DNA from 3 places in the Streptomyces sp. NPDC002144 genome. Region 1 is predicted to be linked to each of the others. Evidence: riboswitches for the same ligand, from Rfam matches in the RefSeq annotation. Region 1 holds a riboswitch; each other region holds the start of a gene.
What was found. Region 1 has a riboswitch for cyclic di-AMP ahead of ACWCQ1_RS43680 (NlpC/P60 family protein). Riboswitches for the same ligand answer to the same signal wherever they lie in the genome.

Region 1 (5,501 bases):
AGGACGAGGCCGAGCCAGAACAGCACGAGCGCGGTGTGCGCGAGCCACGCCGTCGACTCCGCGGCGGCGAGCACGGCGCCGAGCACGGCGAGCCCCTGGGTGGCCACGCAGCACAGGAACACCGCGCCGGGCATGCGCCGCCGCCAGTGCCGTACGACGTCCACGAGCAGCACCGGCCACAGCACGGCCGCCAGCGCGAGCAGCGCCTCCGCGAGGGTGTGCCATCCCAGGACCGAGAAGCGGGTGCCGAGCACGGTGGTCGCTGCGACGGCGGCGAGCGACCCGGGCGTCCCGGCCTCCGCCAGCCATCTCTCCCGGTCCCACAGCAGCCGCGCGGCGAAGTCCGCCGCCAGGCCCAGCCAGCCAACGCAGGTCAGCACGAGGGCGATCCGCGACACCGTCTCGTGTCCCGTCAGCTGAAGCCCGACCGACAGGATCCCGGTCGCCATGACGGCGGCCCCGGCCGCGGGCGGCCGCTGCGCCCACCAGACGAGGAGAGCGGAGCGGTCGGGCACGGGGCTGCTGCTGCCGGGCATGCGGCCGATGGTAGGGAGGCCAGCCAGGAGTCCGAGAAGGGCACGCGCGCGGGCAGAAGGAAATACGCGCGGGCGCGCGGAGCGGAAGAGGGGCGCAGACCGACGCCTACGCGCCGAGGCGCGGTTGTGCACACCGGCACACAAACAACGCCCCACGCCTACCGCAACGGCAGGCGACCGCCCGCATCCGTTTGCGCGCTCCCGCACCCCACGGCCGGGCGGCGCTCGAAGCGGCCTCGCACGCCTGCCGGGCGCTCGGTCGACGGGCGCGCAGGGACCGTCACGCGCCCGCATGCCAACGCCGGGTGGCGCTCGAAGCGGCCTCACACGCCTGCCGCGCGCTCGGTCGACGGGCGCTCAGAGAGCGTCGCGCGCCGCTCATCCCACCGCCGTGCGGCGCGAGCAGCGGCCTCACACGCCTGCCGCGCGCTCGGTCGACGGGCGCTCGGGGACCGTCGCGCGCCGCGCATCCCACCGTCGGGTGGCGTGCCAAGGGCCGCGTGTGCCCGGCGGTTCCGACCGGGGCGCGCGAGGACGTTCGTGCGTCGCGGTCATCGCCTCACGCGGGGCGTACCACGCTGTGGATGATTGATTCGCCGGCGTAGTAGATGGACTCCTCGCGGACGTACGCGCCCGGCTTGGGGGCGTGGATCATCATGCCGTTGCCGATGTAGACGCCGACGTGGCTGATGTCGTCGTAGAAGAAGATCAGGTCGCCGGGCCGGGCGTCGGCGAGGGAGACGGTGGTGCCCGCGTTCACCTGGTCGTAGGTGGTGCGCGGGAGGTCCACGCCCGCGGCCTTCCACGCGGCCTGGGTGAGGCCGGAGCAGTCGTAGGAGCCGGGACCGGTGGCGCCCCAGACATACGGCTTGCCGATCTGCGCGCGGGCGAACGCGAGCGCCTTCGCGGCCTTGGCGGCGTACGAGGAGTCCGTGGTGTCCGTGGAGCCGGTGTCCGAGGAGGAGGTGCCGTCCTGGGACGTCGTCCCCTCCTGGGCCTTCCGCGCCGCCGCCTGCTGCTGGGCCAGCTCCGCGGCCTTGCGCGCGGCCTCCTCCCGCTGCTTCTTCTCGATCGCCGCGAGCCGCGCCTTCTCCTCGGCCGTCAGCTTCGACAGCAGCTCGCGCGCGTCGGAGAGCTTCTTCTGCACCGTGGCCTTGGCGGTCTGTAGATCGTTCTGCGACGTGCTGAGCGTCTCGAGGCTCCGGGAGGCCTCCTCACGCTTCTTCATCGTCGCGGACTGCTCGGTGAAGTAGTCGTCGACCTCGCTCTTCTGGCGGGCGGTCAGCCGGCCCATCAGCTGCGTCTGGTCGAAGTAGTCCTGCGGGGAGTCGGCGAGCAGGAAGGTCGCCGTGTCGGGCGCGGCGGCACCCGTCCGGTACTGGGCGGCGGCGAAGGAACCGAGCCTCTCGCGCTCCTCGTTGAGCTTCTGGGCGCGCTTGGCGACGTCGTTGAGCAGGGAGTCGACCCGTCTGCGCTGCTTGGTGGTCTTCTCCTTGGCCGCGTTGTACTTCTCGGTGGCCGACTCCGCCTGGCGGTACAGGTCGTCGACCTTCTTCTCGACTTCCTCGAGGCTGGGGCCGCCGTCGGCCGAGGGGGCGGCGTTGGCCGACTGGGAGAGCAGGGCCACGGAGGTGAGGGCGGCCGTGGCGAGAGCGGGGGTGCGTATGCCTGCTACGCGCGTAACGGCGGGACGTGTCTTGCGGTGCGACGCCAAGACCGGCGACTCCTTCCATCGTCCGCCTACCGGGTTAGCTGTCGGGTTCGGGCGGGTGGTTCGGAAGGGTTGCCCTACGGCCCGGGCCCCGGAAGGGGGGCCGGCCGATTCACCCCAAGGTCCTCGTGGGTCCCCGGCTCCGGCTGCGCGGCGGCGCCCCGGACTCGGCGGAGGCCGCACGGCCCGGCGAGGTTCGCCGGTGGGGGTCGTACGGCCTGCCCGAACGGTAGCCAACTGGTGTGGTCCGTGTGAAGGTTGATGTTCGATTTGTCCGATACATTTCCGTGACCTTCGACCGGCCCCACCCACCCGGCCACGTGCGGTGATGGCGCGCCACGCAGCGTGTACGGGGCATCGGGATCCGGCGATGTTCTCAGGGCGGCCGCGGGCTGTCAGTGGGGCGCCCTAGACTCGGAGAGCGATGAGCAGCCTCTTTGACGACAGCTTCCTGGCGGACCTCCAGGCCCCTCGCGGGCACGCGGAGGAACCCCCGCCGCCGCCCGAGGACGATCACGTACCGGAGCCCGTTCCGGACGACCTGTTCGGCGGGAAGTTCGACGTGCCGCCGGACCGGGACGCCTACTACCGCGACGGCGCCCCCCGCCCGGCGATCGACCCGGCGGCGCTGCTGGACGGGCTGAACGAGAACCAGCGCGCGGCCGTCGTGCACCATGGCGCCCCCCTGCTCATCGTGGCCGGCGCCGGCTCCGGCAAGACCCGTGTCCTCACCCACCGCATCGCCCACCTCCTGGCCGAGCGGAACGTGCACCCGGGCCAGGTCCTGGCGATCACCTTCACCAACAAGGCCGCCGGTGAGATGAAGGAGCGCGTCGAGCAGCTCGTCGGCCCGCGCGCGAACGCGATGTGGGTGATGACCTTCCACAGCGCGTGCGTGCGCATCCTGCGCAGGGAGAGCAAGAAGCTCGGCTTCACCTCCTCCTTCTCGATCTACGACGCCGCCGACTCCAAGCGCCTGATGGCCCTGGTCTGCCGCGACCTGGACCTCGACCCCAAGCGCTACCCGCCGAAGTCCTTCAGCGCCAAGATCTCCAACCTGAAGAACGAGCTGATCGACGAGGAGGACTTCGCCGCCCAGGCCACCGACGGCTTCGAGAAGACCCTCGCCCAGGCCTACGCCCTCTACCAGTCACGGCTGCGCGAGGCGAACGCCCTCGACTTCGACGACCTGATCATGACGACGGTCAACCTGCTCCGCGCCTTCCCGGACGTCGCCGAGCACTACCGCCGCCGTTTCCGGCACGTCCTGGTCGACGAGTACCAGGACACCAACCACGCCCAGTACGCGCTCGTGCGCGAGCTGGTGGGGACGAGCGAGCACCCCGTCGACGTCCCGCCGAACGAGTACGACGTCCCGCCCGCCGAGCTGTGCGTGGTGGGTGACGCGGACCAGTCGATCTACGCCTTCCGCGGGGCGACGATCCGCAACATCCTCCAGTTCGAGGAGGACTACCCGGACGCGACGACGATCCTCTTGGAGCAGAACTACCGCTCCACCCAGACGATCCTGTCCGCGGCCAACGCGGTCATCGAGCGCAACGAGTCCCGCCGCCCCAAGAACCTGTGGACCAACGCCGGCGCGGGCGCGCGCATCACGGGCTATGTCGCCGACACCGAGCACGACGAGGCCCAGTTCGTCGCCGACGAGATAGACCGTCTCACCGACGCGGGTGACGCGAAGGCCGGGGACGTCGCCGTCTTCTACCGGACGAACGCACAGTCCCGTGTCTTCGAAGAGGTCTTCATCCGCGTCGGCCTGCCCTACAAGGTCGTCGGCGGTGTCCGCTTCTACGAGCGCAAGGAGGTCCGGGACGTCCTGGCCTATCTGCGCGTGCTGGCCAACCCCGAGGACTCGGTGCCGTTGCGCCGCATCCTGAACGTCCCCAAGCGCGGCATCGGCGAGCGCGCCGAGGCGATGATCGACGCCCTCTCGCAGCGCGAGAAGATCAGCTTCCCGCAGGCGCTACGCCGCGTCGACGAGGCGTACGGCATGGCCGCGCGCTCCGCCAACGCGGTCAAGAAGTTCAACACGCTGATGGAGGACCTCCGTACGATCGTCGAGTCCGGCGCGGGCCCGGCGACCGTCCTGGAGGCGGTGCTCGAACGCACCGGCTACCTCGCCGAGTTGCAGGCCTCCACCGACCCGCAGGACGAGACCCGTATCGAGAACCTCCAGGAACTCGCGGCCGTGGCCCTGGAGTTCGAGCAGGAGTCCGGTGAGGGCGAGGAGTCCCCGGGGCTCGCCGACTTCCTGGAGCGGGTCGCGCTGGTCGCCGACTCCGACCAGATCCCGGACGAGGAGGAGGACGGCTCCGGAGTCATCACCCTGATGACCCTGCACACCGCCAAGGGCCTGGAGTTCCCGGTGGTCTTCCTCACCGGCATGGAGGACGGCGTCTTCCCGCACATGCGCGCCCTCGGCCAGACCAAGGAGCTGGAGGAGGAGCGGCGGCTCGCCTACGTCGGCATCACGCGCGCGCGTGAACGGCTGTATCTGACCCGCTCCGCGCTGCGCAGCGCCTGGGGGCAGCCGTCGTACAACCCCCCCTCCCGCTTCCTGGAGGAGATCCCGGCGCAGCACGTCGACTGGAAGCGGACGGGCGCCACGTCCCCCGTCTCCTCGGGACCTGCGTCCGGCGTCGCGGCCTCCCTGTCGTCCTCCCGCTCGCGCTCGTCGGCGTCGGGGGTACCCGGGTTCGCCACCAGCCGGACCTCCGAGAAGCCGGTGGTGTCGCTGGCGGTCGGGGACCGGGTCACCCACGACCAGTTCGGGCTCGGCACGGTCGTGGCCGTGAAGGGCACGGGCGGCAACGCGGAGGCGACGATCGACTTCGGCGACGCCAAGCCGAAGCGGCTGCTGCTGCGCTACGCGCCGGTCGAGAAGCTGTGACGCACTGAGCCCCCGTCCCAAGGGCGGGGGCTCGTCGGAGAGTTGGGCGGCTTACGTCGGGTCCAGTCCGTGGCTGCGCAGCCACGGCAGGGGGTTTATCGGCGCTCCGCCGCCCGGGCGCACCTCGAAGTGCAGGTGCGGGCCGGTCGAGTTGCCCGAGTTCCCGGAGTACGCGATCGGCTCGCCGGCCTTCACCGTCGTACCGGAGGCGACGCGGTAGCTGGAGAGGTGGCAGTACCACGTCTCCGTGCCGTCCTTCGCGGTCACGATCATCATGTTGCCGTAGGCGCTGTTCCACTGCGTGCGCACGGTGCCGTCGGTCGCGGCCATCACCGTGGTGCCG
Region 2 (5,501 bases), on a different contig from region 1:
GCTGCCCGAGGCGGAGGAACTGCTCGCCGCCCGCGGGGTGACCGTGCTGCCGGACGTCGTCGTCAACTCCGGTACGAACGCCTGGTGGTGGTGGACCCTGTTCGGGGACATCGGCGCCGACGCGGACGAGGCGTTCGCCCACACCCGGCGCTCGATGCGGGCCCTGGTGGAGCAGATGCTGGCCCGCGCGGAGGCGGACGGGACGACCCCGCGCGCGGCGGCCCACGCCATCGTCGCCGACCGGCTGCCGGTGATCGCGGAGCGGTTCGGATGGTATCGGTGACACCGGCCGACCCGGCCGGTGACGGACCGGGCGTACGCGCCCTGCGGGACGCCCTGTTCGACCCCGCTTCCGTGGCCGGCGTGGGCGCCTCCGACAACCCGGAGAAGTGGGGCTACTGGCTGGCGGAGGGCGCCCTCCGGAGCTGCGCCACGCGTCCCTGCTGACCGGCTGGCGCGGCGCCCCGCCCGTCGACCTGGACGCGGCGGCGGCCGCCGTGTGCGCCGCGGCACGGGCGGCGGCGGAGGATCCGGAACTGGCCGAACTGGAGGTCGATCCCCTGCTGGTCCACCCCGTTGGGGCGCTCGCTCTGGACGCGCACGGCGTGCCGGGGGCCGGATAGGGTCGGGCGGCGTGACGGTTCGACTGTGTTGTCTGCTGTGGGCCCGGCCAGGTGCCGGCGAGGCCCTGGGCGCGTACGAGGACAAGGTGCTGGCGCTGCTGGGCGAGCACGGCGGGCGGGTGCTGCAGCGGGCCCGCGCCGACGGCGCCGAGGGGCGTCCGGACGAGATCCAGCTGATCGAGTTCGACTCGCAGGCCGGTTTCGACGCCTTCATGGCGGACGGGCGGCGCACCGCCCTGGCCGGCGAGCGCGACGCGGCGGTCGCGCGGACCGAGCTGTACCCGGTTGAACTGGTCGGACAGCGGCCCGACCCCGCGCCATCAGCGGCGACGGAATAGGGTGACCGCGTGGCGAGAGTGCGGTTGAGCGTGGCGGAGCGGCGTGAGGAGTTGCTGCGGGCCGCCATCGAGCAGATCGAGGCGCGGGGCGTGGCGGCGGTCAGGATCGCCGACGTGGCCTCGGCGCTCGGCGTGAGCAACGCGCTGGTGCTGTATCACTTCTCGACCAAGGAGAAGCTGGTGGCCGCCGCGTTCACCCACGCGGCCGAGGACGACCTGGCCCATCTGCGCAAGCTGCTCGGCCGGCGCACCACGGCGCTGCGGCGGCTGCGCTCGGCCGTGCGCTGGTACGCGCCGACCGGGCAGGCCAAGGGCTGGCGGCTGTGGATCGAGGGCTGGGCGGCCGCCCTGCGCGAACCCGTGCTGCAGGAGGTCACCCGCGACCTCGACCGGCGGTGGAAGGCGGCGCTGGCCGAGGTCATCGCCGAGGGCGTGGCCGCGGGCGAGTTCCGCTGCCCCGACCCGTTGGGTACGGCCCTGCGGCTGACGGCGCTGCTGGACGGGCTCGCCGTACAGCTGACGTCCTACCCGGGCGCGGTGTCACGGGCCCGCGCCCAGGAGTGGGTTGACGAGGCGCTGGCCCGCGAACTGGGGCTGGAGCGGGAGGCGTTGACCGCGCCGGAGCGGTGAGCTCCCGCACGCGTCGCTCTCAGGCCACCGGGGCGATCCGCATCTTGATGTCGTCCGGCGACAGCGCGCCCTTGGCCGTCACATGGTCGCCCGAGGACTCCCCGCGCAGCCGGCGCCCGATCCACGGCACCAGGTACTCGCGCGCCCAGTGCACATCGTCCCGCCGCACCTCGAGGGTGCCGCGCGGCGGCAGCGGAGGCCAGGGCTGGTCCGGGTCGGCCGGGACCTCCAGGCCGAGGACCTGACCCGCGCGCAGCGCCACGCGCGTGTGCCCCTCGGGCGAGAGATGCAGCCGGTCGTCGTCCCAGGCCCTGCGGTCCTGCACGGTCTTGAGGGACCACAGGTCGAGCACGGGACAGCCGTACCGGTCGGCGATGGCCCGGACATGTCCGTTGTAGGTGGCGATCTTGCCGCGCAGGTGCTTGAGCACGGGCACGCCACGGGTGTCGAAGCCGGTCGTCACCATGACGGTGCCGGCGGCCCGGGTGAGCCGGGCGACCGCGCGCTCGAAGCGCTCGGCGACCTCGTCCGGGTCGGTGCCGGGCCGGATGATGTCATTGCCGCCGGCACAGAAGGAGACCAGGTCCGGGGCGAGTTCCTCGGCCTGCGGGACCTGGTCCGCCACGATCTGGTCGAGCAGCTTGCCGCGCACGGCGAGGTTGGCGTAGGCGAAGTCGCCCTCGGGCCGCCGGTCCGCGAGCAGCACGGCGAACCGGTCCGCCCAGCCGACCATGGCTCCGTCGGGGCCGGGATCGCCGACGCCCTCGGTGAAGCTGTCCCCCACCGCGACGTACGACCCGATCACTGCCCTGCTGTCTCTGCTGTCACTTTTCGAATCGTCTGCCACGGCCGCCATGATTCACCTTCGAATGTGACCTACGCGACCGTAAGAATGAGTTGACGGTCGGTGAGATAAGCCACGTCCAAAGGGTTGCCCAAGGCAGGAATAACTCTCGCATCACCGACGTTGGACAGCCGACGACCGCAACACCGAAGGCCGGACCCGGGGATCGGGGTCCGGCCTTCGGCAGCGTGTCAGGCGCGCGGTCGGCGGGGGGTCAGCCGACGGCGACGCCCTTCGAACGGAGGTAGGCGACCGGGTCCACGTCGGAGCCGTAGTCCGGCGTGGTGCGGATCTCGAAGTGCAGGTGCGGGCCGGTCACGTTGCCGGTCGCACCGGAGAGACCCAGCTGCTGACCCGCGCTCACGCTCTGGCCGACCGAGACGGAGATCTGGGAGAGGTGGCCGTACTGCGCGTAGTGGCCGTCGGCGAGCTTGATGACGACCTGGTTGCCGTACGCGCCGCCCCATCCGGCGGTGACGACGGTGCCCGCGCCCACGGCCTTGACCGGGGTGCCGGTCGGGACGACGAAGTCGACGCCGGTGTGGTAGCCGCTGGACCACATGCTGCCGGCGACGTGGTAGCCGGTGCCGATGGTGCCGCCGGTCACCGGGAGGGTGAACCCGGTGCTGGTCGACTCGGCGGCCTGGGTGGCCTTCGTCGCCTTCGTCGCCTCGGACGCCTTCGACGCGGAGGAAGCGCTCGACGAGGAGGAGGACGAAGCAGCGGAGGTGGAGGACTTGGTGGCGCCGGTCGTCGCCTTGCCGCCGAGGGTGAGCTTGAGGCCCGGGTGGATCAGCGACGGGTCGTCGCCGACGGCCCGGCGGTTGTCCGCGTACAGCTTCTGCCAGCCGCCCCGGACGTGCTGCTCGTCGGCGATCTTCGCGAGGTAGTCGCCGGCCCGGACCGAATAGGTGCGCACACCCGTGTTGTTGGCGTTCGCCTTCTTCTCGGTCGCCTTCTTCTCGGCGGCCGGAAGCGACTGGACGGTCTTTTCGGAAATCGACTGGGAAGCCGACTGCGCGGTGGCCGCGTGGGCTCCGGTGGCCCCTATGAGCGGGAGGGCGAGAGCGGCGCCGCCGGTTCCGGCGACGGCGATGGAGCGGGTGAAGCGCTTGGGCTTCGGGCGGCGGTGCTTACCCTTCGCGGGCATGGCGAATTCCTCTCCGTCGCCTGCGAGGTGAGCTGTCGGGTGCGGGCTGGAGATGCCCGGCCGCGTTTTTCGGCGCGGCTTTACCCCTAGCCGTTCCGGAGACCGGAACAGGCGTCGTACCTGTGGGTCCCCCGCTCCTGCCGTTCACGGGTGAGTTGTGCGGGCTCCGGGCGGCGGCAGGACTGGGCGTCCGTCCGGATTGGTGGCGAACGTAAGCGACCAGGACGCAAAGGGACAAGCGGCGGTTCCCTGTGCATGCGTTTCTGTTGATCGACTGCGGGAATTCACGGTCACCCTCCGTGAATTACAGCTCCATCCCTTTGTCCAAAGCCCCTTGAAACCCTTATGAATTACGTGAACATGACGGGCCACGCACCGTCACGGATATGACGCTCCTCACGTGACGGTGCTCCAGCATTCCCCATTCCAGAGCGAGTTGGAATGAAGGCTCCAATTCGGGCAGAAGACTCAGATGCGACGCAGCCGGACGACTTTCGCATCGAGGTCGCCGCGCAGCCCGGTGTCCAGTCCGTGATGCAGTAGTACGGCCCCACGGTGAATTTCGCCCGTTTCAGGGCATTCGTAGGAGGCTGTCGGGTCGAGTCCGCGCAGCCGCAGGGCCGGTACGGGCTCGCCGTAGCTCTGTGCCTGGAGCCAGGCCAGGACGACCGACTCGTCCCCGCGCACGTACTGCACGGCGCTGAGCCCGCCCGTCGGGGGCCGCAGCCGGTGGAGGTCGCCGTGCTGCACCAGGGGCCGGATCTCCTTGTAGAGGCTCACCCAGTCACCGGCCTCGGCGAGCTCCTCCTCGGTCCACTGGGTGAGGTCTCCGCCGACGCCCAGCACACCCGCCATGGCGCTGACGAACCGGAAGCGCAGGGAGCTGACCCGGTCGTTGAGCTGGGTGTTGGGGCTGTCGGTGACCCAGGCGGCCATCACGCGCGCGGGGTGGATCTGGCTGAAGCCGTGCTGGATGGCGAGCCGGTCGAGCGGGTCGGTGTTGTCGGAGGTCCACACCTGGTCGGTACGGCTCATGATGCCGAGGTCGATCCGGCCGCCACCGCCCGAGCAGGACTCGAAGACGACGTCCGGGTGGGCCGCCCGCAGCCGGTCCAGCAGCGCGTACAGCGCGCGGACGTGGTCGACCCACAGGCGCTGCGGGTAGGGGTCGCCGGGCCAGCCGGCGTCGGTGAAGCAGCGGTTGAAGTCCCACTTGACGTAGTCGACGGGGGCGCTGGACAGGAGCGTGTCGAGCTGCTGCCAGAGGTACTCCTGGACGTCCTCGCGGGCCAGGTTCAGTACGAGCTGGTTGCGGAACTCCGTGCGCCTGCGGCCCGGCTGGAACTGCACCCAGTCGGGGTGGGCGCGGTAGAGGTCGCTGTCCGGGTTGACCATCTCGGGCTCGACCCAGATGCCGAACTGCATGCCGAGGGCGTGCACATAGTCGGCGAGCGGCGCCAGGCCCTTGGGGAAGCGGTCGGGGTTGGGCGTCCAGTCGCCGAGCCCGGCACGGTCGCTGGTGCGCTTGCCGAACCAGCCGTCGTCGACGACGAACAGCTCGACGCCGATGGCGGCGGCCCGGCGGGCGAGCGCCCCCTGCTGCTCCTCTGAGATGTCGAACTCCGTGGCCTCCCAGGAGTTGAACAGCACCGGACGGTCCCGGTCCGCGTCCGGGATGACGTAGGCGCGCTGGTAGGCGTGCCAGGCGCGGCTCGCGCCGCCGAAGCCGCCGTCGCTCCACAGCCCGGCGAAGACGGGGGTGGTGTACGACTCCCCCGCGCCCAGGAGCAGCAGCCCGGAGTCGTCGTACCCGGCGCCGCCGGTGATCTGCACGCGCGCGTCCGGGAGCTGCGCCACCGCGATCCGCCAGGAACCGGACCAGCCGAGCGCGCAGCCGTAGACCTCGCCGCGCTCCT
Region 3 (5,501 bases), on a different contig from region 1:
CGCCGACGAACTGTGCCGTTACGCCGTCCTGTTCGGCGACCCGCAGCTCGCCCTGACCGCCGTAAAGCGCGTCCTGGAGGTGACCCCGGAGGAGGTCCGTGAGGTCGCCGCGGCCCGCCTGCGCCCCGACAACCGCGCGGTGCTCGTGTACGAGCCGGTCTCCGGGGAGGCCGCCGAGGACGCCGATCCGCCCGAAGACCCCGAGGCCGAGGCCACCGTCGAAGCCGGCGACAAGAACGAGGAGGCGGCCAAGTGACCGAGCTCGCCGCGATGGAGTTCCACCCGCAGCCCCAGGCGGGCGAGGCCCGGCCCTGGGCGTTCCCGGCGCCCACGCGCGGGGCGCTCGACAACGGCCTGACCGTGCTGCGCTGCCACCGCCCCGGCCAGCAGGTCGTCGCCGTGGAGGTCCTGCTGGACGCGCCCCTGGAGGCCGAGCCGGCCGGCTTCGACGGCGTCGCCACGATCATGGCGCGCGCCTTCTCCGAAGGCACCGACAAGCACTCCGCCGAGGAGTTCGCCGCCGAACTGGAGCGCTGCGGCGCCACCCTCGACGCGCACGCCGACCACCCCGGCGTCCGGCTCAGCCTGGAGGTCCCGGCCTCCCGACTGGCCAAGGCACTCGGTCTGCTCGCCGATGCCCTCAGGGCGCCCGCGTTCGCCGACAGCGAGGTCGAGCGGCTGGTCCGCAACCGCCTCGACGAGATCCCGCACGAGCTGGCCAACCCCTCCCGGCGCGCCGCCAAGGAGCTCTCCAAGGAGCTGTTCCCGGCCGCCTCGCGCATGTCGCGCCCGCGCCAGGGCACCGAGGACACCGTCGAGAAGATCGACGCGGCGGCCGTGCGCGCCTTCTACGACCGTCACGTCCGGCCCGCGACGGCCACCGCGGTGGTCGTCGGCGACCTCACCGGGATCGACCTCGACGCCCTGCTCGGCGAGACCCTCGGGGCGTGGACGGGCTCCCGGGCCGAGCCCCGCCCCGTGCCTCCGGTGACCGCCGACGACACCGGGCGCGTGGTCATCGTCGACCGTCCCGGCGCCGTCCAGACGCAGCTGCTGATCGGCCGCGTCGGGCCCGACCGGCACGACCGCGTGTGGCCCGCGCAGGTCCTCGGCACGTACTGCCTGGGCGGCACCCTCACCTCCCGCCTGGACCGCGTCCTGCGCGAGGAGAAGGGCTACACCTACGGCGTACGGGCCTTCGGCCAGGTCCTGCGCTCCGCCCCGGACGGCACGGGCGCGTCGATGCTCGCCATCAGCGGCTCCGTCGACACCCCGAACACCGGACCGGCGCTCGACGACCTCTGGAAGGTGCTGCGCACGCTCGCCGAGGGCGGCCTCACGGACGCCGAGCGGGACGTCGCCGTACAGAACCTCGTCGGGGTGGCGCCGCTGAAGTACGAGACGGCGGCGGCCGTCGCGAGCACGCTGGCCGACCAGGTCGAGCAGCATCTGCCGGACGACTACCAGGCGACGCTGTACCAGCAGCTCGCCGCGACCGGCACCGTCGAGGCCACCGCGGCGGTCGTGAACGCCTTCCCCGTCGACCGGTTGGTGACCGTCCTGGTCGGGGACGCGGCGCAGATCAAGGGCCCCGTGGAGGCCCTGAACATCGGTGAAGTGACCGTGGTGTCCGCCGAGTAGCGGCACGCGTGCGTGGCGGGGCCCTGGTGACGGAAGCGTCACCAGGGCCCTCTTATGTCCGAATTGAAGAACCTTGACGGCAATTGAAGGAAATTTGAAGGAGAGTGGGCCGTTTGCCCTGTGGGATGCGCTACAAACACCCTGATCCGTTTGGGAATTGAAAGCGGCCCCGCTTAGCGTCGTCCGGGCTGTCCGTCAGGCAGTGCGCCGCACCCGCGGCACCGGACAGTCATCGCCGAGTCCCCGTACGGCGCGAGCCAGGGGAGCCGGGGACCCACCGCAGTCCCTGGGGTGAATCGGACGCCCGCGCGCACAGCGAGGGTGCTCGTAGGAGACCTTCCTGCTCCGAACCCGTCAGCTAACCCGGTAGGCGAGAGGGAAGGAAAGGAACAGCCTGTACATGGCGTTCATGTGCGCCGCCGGGAAGCACCGTCGTCCCAGCCGGATCAAGCGCTCCACCGCCCGGGCCGCCGGCGTCGCGGCTCTCGCCACCACCGGTGTCATCGGCGCCCTCGCGGCCCCCGCGCTCGCCGCCGACAACGCGGCCGACGCCGTCGAGCAGACCGGTCTCACCCCCGTCATCACCATCGGCGACTCGATCGCCGCCAAGATCGACGCGCAGGCCGACGCGCAGAAGCAGGCCGCCGAGATGGCCGCCCGCAAGAAGGCGGCCGAGGAGGCCGCGCGCAAGAAGGCCGAGGCGGAGGCCAAGAAGGCCCGCGAGGCCAAGGAGCGCGCCGCCCGCGAGGCCGAGCGCAAGCGCCTCAACACCTTCGTCGCCCCGATCTCCAACTCGTACGTCTCCACGGGCTACAAGGCCAGCAGTTCCCTGTGGTCCTCGGGCAGCCACACCGGCATCGACTTCCACGCCGCGACCGGCACCGCCGTGCACGCCGTCGGCTACGGCACCGTCGTGCAGACCGGCTGGGGCGGTGCGTACGGCAACCAGATCGTGATCAAGATGAACGACGGCACGTACACCCAGTACGGCCACCTGTCGTCCATCGGCGTCTCCGTCGGCCAGAAGGTCGTCACCGGCCAGCAGATCGGCCTGTCCGGCTCGACCGGCAACACCACCGGGCCGCACCTGCACTTCGAGGCCCGTACGACGCCGGAGTACGGCTCCGACATCGACCCCGTCGCCTACCTCCGCTCGCACGGCGTGAACGTCTGACGGAGGATCGCGAGATCCCGTGAAGCCCCGGCTCCCCGAGCCGGGGCTTTCCGCGTTTCTGTCGTGCCGCTGTCCAAAAAATATCCATGGATTCCGGCCCGCCGTCGGAAATTCCCGTCCTTTGCAATAGAGTCACTGGACACACGTCCATGGTCGACGTTTCACGGGGATTAAGGCGGAGGTCGGACATGCGTATTCCGGCGCACTCGGTGTGCACGGCCATCCGGGACGACATCGTCGCGGGTGTCTACGAGCGCGGCAGCCGCCTCACCGAGGAACTCCTCGCCCGCCGCTACGGCGTCTCGCGCGTCCCCGTCCGCGAGGCCCTGCGCACCCTGGAGGCCGAGGGCTTCGTGGTGACCCGGCGGCACGCGGGCGCGTGCGTCGCGGAACCGACCGAGCAGGAGGCCTCCGACCTGCTGGAGATGCGCCTGCTGCTGGAGCCGCTCGGCGCCTCCCGGGCCGCCCAGCGCCGCACCGAGGCCCATCTGAAGGTGCTGCGCGGCCTGGTCAGACTGGGCCAGGAGCGGGCCAGGAGGGGCAACAGCGAGGATCTGCGCTCCCTGGGCGGCTGGTTCCACGAGACGCTCGCCCAGGCCTCCGGCAGCCAGGCCATGACCTCGACGCTGACCCAGCTGCGTCACAAGATCGCCTGGATGTACGCCGTGGAGGCGCCCGCCGACCCGGTGGAGTCCTGGGCCGAGCACGGGGCGATCGTCGACGCCGTGGCGCGCGGCGACGGCGAACGCGCGCGGGCGGTCACGGCGCTGCACACCGAACGCTCGACCGCCGCGCACCGGCTGCGATTCGGGAGCCAGGAGCGGGCGAACGGTGTGAGGAACTCGCAACATGCCGTAAACATGCCGAGCCTGCGGCATTAACACGGACGCCGTATACAAAGAGGAAAGAATTCGCGGGGGCTATTTCACGCTGCCCGCCGCCGGGAATTCCGAACCCCCGGCACAGAAAATGCGAAGGGCTCGCCCGGAAATTCGGACGAGCCCTTCCGTGGTGCCGTGGTCAGACGGTCTCGGGAAGCTCCTCGAGCCCCTCGGAGACCAGCTTGGCCAGACGGTCGAGGGCCGCGTCCGCGCCCTCGGCGTCGGAGGCGAGGACGATCTCCTCGCCGCCCTGGGCGCCCAGGCCCAGAACCGCCAGCATGGAGGCCGCGTTGACGGGGTTGCCGTCGGCCTTGGCGATCGTGACCGGGATACCTGCGGCCGTGGTGGCCCGGACGAAGATGGAAGCGGGGCGGGCGTGGAGGCCCTCGGCCCAGCCGACGTTGACGCGGCGCTCAGCCATGTGATGCTGCCCTTCGGTGTTCAGGGTTGTCTAGACCAGTTTCCCACAACGTGAGGCTGCTCCGGAGAGGCTCGCGCCCCTCCGGGGTGAGTCGTCGGGCCGCGGCCTCGGCCCGTCGTCCGTCCCTCGCGCTGCTTGGTTGTCGTCCACAGACTGCCTCGCGCCGTTGTCGGACGCGAGCCGTACGCTGGGGCCCATGCAGACCTCGTCGGACCGGCACGAGTACCCCGCCCACTGGGAAGCCGACGTGGTGCTGCGCGACGGCGGCACCGCACGCATCCGCCCCATCACCGTCGATGACGCGGAGCGCCTGGTCAGCTTCTACGAGCAGGTGTCGGACGAGTCGAAGTACTATCGCTTCTTCGCGCCCTACCCGCGACTGTCCGCGAAGGACGTCCACCGCTTCACGCACCACGACTTTGTGGACCGGGTGGGACTCGCGGCCACGGTCGGCGGCGAGTTCATCGCCACCGTACGCTACGACCGCATCGGCGCCGACGGAACGCCCGCGTCGGCGCCGGCCGACGAGGCCGAGGTCGCCTTCCTCGTCCAGGACGCCCACCAGGGCCGCGGCGTCGCCTCCGCCCTCCTGGAGCACATCGCCGCCGTCGCCCGCGAGCGCGGCATCCGCCGCTTCGCCGCCGAGGTGCTGCCCGCCAACACCAAGATGATCAAGGTGTTCACGGACGCCGGCTACACCCAGAAGCGCAGCTTCGAGGACGGCGTCGTCCGCCTCGAGTTCGACCTCGAACCCACCGACCGCTCCCTGGCCGTCCAACGCGCGCGGGAGCAGCGCGCCGAGGCGCGGTCCGTACGGCGGCTGCTCGCGCCCGGCTCGGTCGCCGTCGTCGGCACCGGCCGTGCCCCCGGCGGCGTGGGCCGCGGCATCCTCGACAACATCCGGGACGCGGGCTACGCCGGACAGCTGTACGCCGTGAACAAGGCGTTCGGCGAGGACATGAAGGAACTCGACGGCGTCCCCGCCCACCGCTCGGTGCGGGACATCGACGGGCCCGTCGACCTCGCGGTCGTCGCCGTGCCGGCCGAGCACGTCCCCGAGGTCGTCACCGAGTGCGGCGAGCACGGCGTGCAGGGGCTGGTCGTCGTCTCCGCCGGCTACGCCGAGAGCGGGCCGGACGGACGCGAACGGCAGCGCGAACTCGTCCGGCACGCGCGCGCGTACGGCATGCGGATCATCGGCCCGAACGCCTTCGGCGTCATCAACACCTCCCCGCAGGTACGGCTCAACGCCTCCCTCGCCCCCGAGATGCCCCGCGCCGGCCGGATCGGCCTGTTCGCCCAGTCCGGGGCCATCGGCATCGCCCTGCTGTCCCGGCTGCACCGGCGCGGCGGCGGTGTCACGGGCGTCACCGGCGTGTCCACC

Region 2: linked by a shared signal. The riboswitch ahead of ACWCQ1_RS33245 (M23 family metallopeptidase) and the one ahead of ACWCQ1_RS43680 (NlpC/P60 family protein) in region 1 are both predicted to bind cyclic di-AMP.
Region 3: linked by a shared signal. The riboswitch ahead of ACWCQ1_RS40900 (M23 family metallopeptidase) and the one ahead of ACWCQ1_RS43680 (NlpC/P60 family protein) in region 1 are both predicted to bind cyclic di-AMP.

Annotation. Positions count from the first base shown of each region.
Region 1 covers NZ_JBSFDB010000054.1:42,443-47,943, forward strand. The annotation lists gene ACWCQ1_RS43675 (tellurite resistance/C4-dicarboxylate transporter family protein) at 1-536, opposite strand, end outside; gene ACWCQ1_RS43680 (NlpC/P60 family protein) at 1,096-2,250, opposite strand; cyclic di-AMP (ydaO/yuaA leader) riboswitch at 2,259-2,430, opposite strand; gene pcrA (DNA helicase PcrA) at 2,672-5,158, shown strand; gene ACWCQ1_RS43690 (M23 family metallopeptidase) at 5,210-5,501, opposite strand, start outside.
Region 2 covers NZ_JBSFDB010000026.1:142,330-147,830, reverse strand. The annotation lists gene ACWCQ1_RS33275 (Glu/Leu/Phe/Val dehydrogenase dimerization domain-containing protein) at 1-283, shown strand, start outside; gene ACWCQ1_RS33270 (hypothetical protein) at 271-447, shown strand; gene ACWCQ1_RS33265 (acetate--CoA ligase family protein) at 390-623, shown strand; gene ACWCQ1_RS33260 (DUF1330 domain-containing protein) at 635-961, shown strand; gene ACWCQ1_RS33255 (TetR/AcrR family transcriptional regulator) at 971-1,591, shown strand; gene ACWCQ1_RS33250 (SGNH/GDSL hydrolase family protein) at 1,611-2,396, opposite strand; gene ACWCQ1_RS33245 (M23 family metallopeptidase) at 2,650-3,585, opposite strand; cyclic di-AMP (ydaO/yuaA leader) riboswitch at 3,590-3,748, opposite strand; gene ACWCQ1_RS33240 (alpha-galactosidase) at 4,054-5,501, opposite strand, start outside.
Region 3 covers NZ_JBSFDB010000044.1:3,573-9,073, reverse strand. The annotation lists gene ACWCQ1_RS40910 (M16 family metallopeptidase) at 1-256, shown strand, start outside; gene ACWCQ1_RS40905 (M16 family metallopeptidase) at 253-1,641, shown strand; cyclic di-AMP (ydaO/yuaA leader) riboswitch at 1,865-2,029, shown strand; gene ACWCQ1_RS40900 (M23 family metallopeptidase) at 2,042-2,815, shown strand; gene ACWCQ1_RS40895 (GntR family transcriptional regulator) at 3,004-3,696, shown strand; gene ACWCQ1_RS40890 (HPr family phosphocarrier protein) at 3,836-4,117, opposite strand; gene ACWCQ1_RS40885 (bifunctional acetate--CoA ligase family protein/GNAT family N-acetyltransferase) at 4,314-5,501, shown strand, end outside.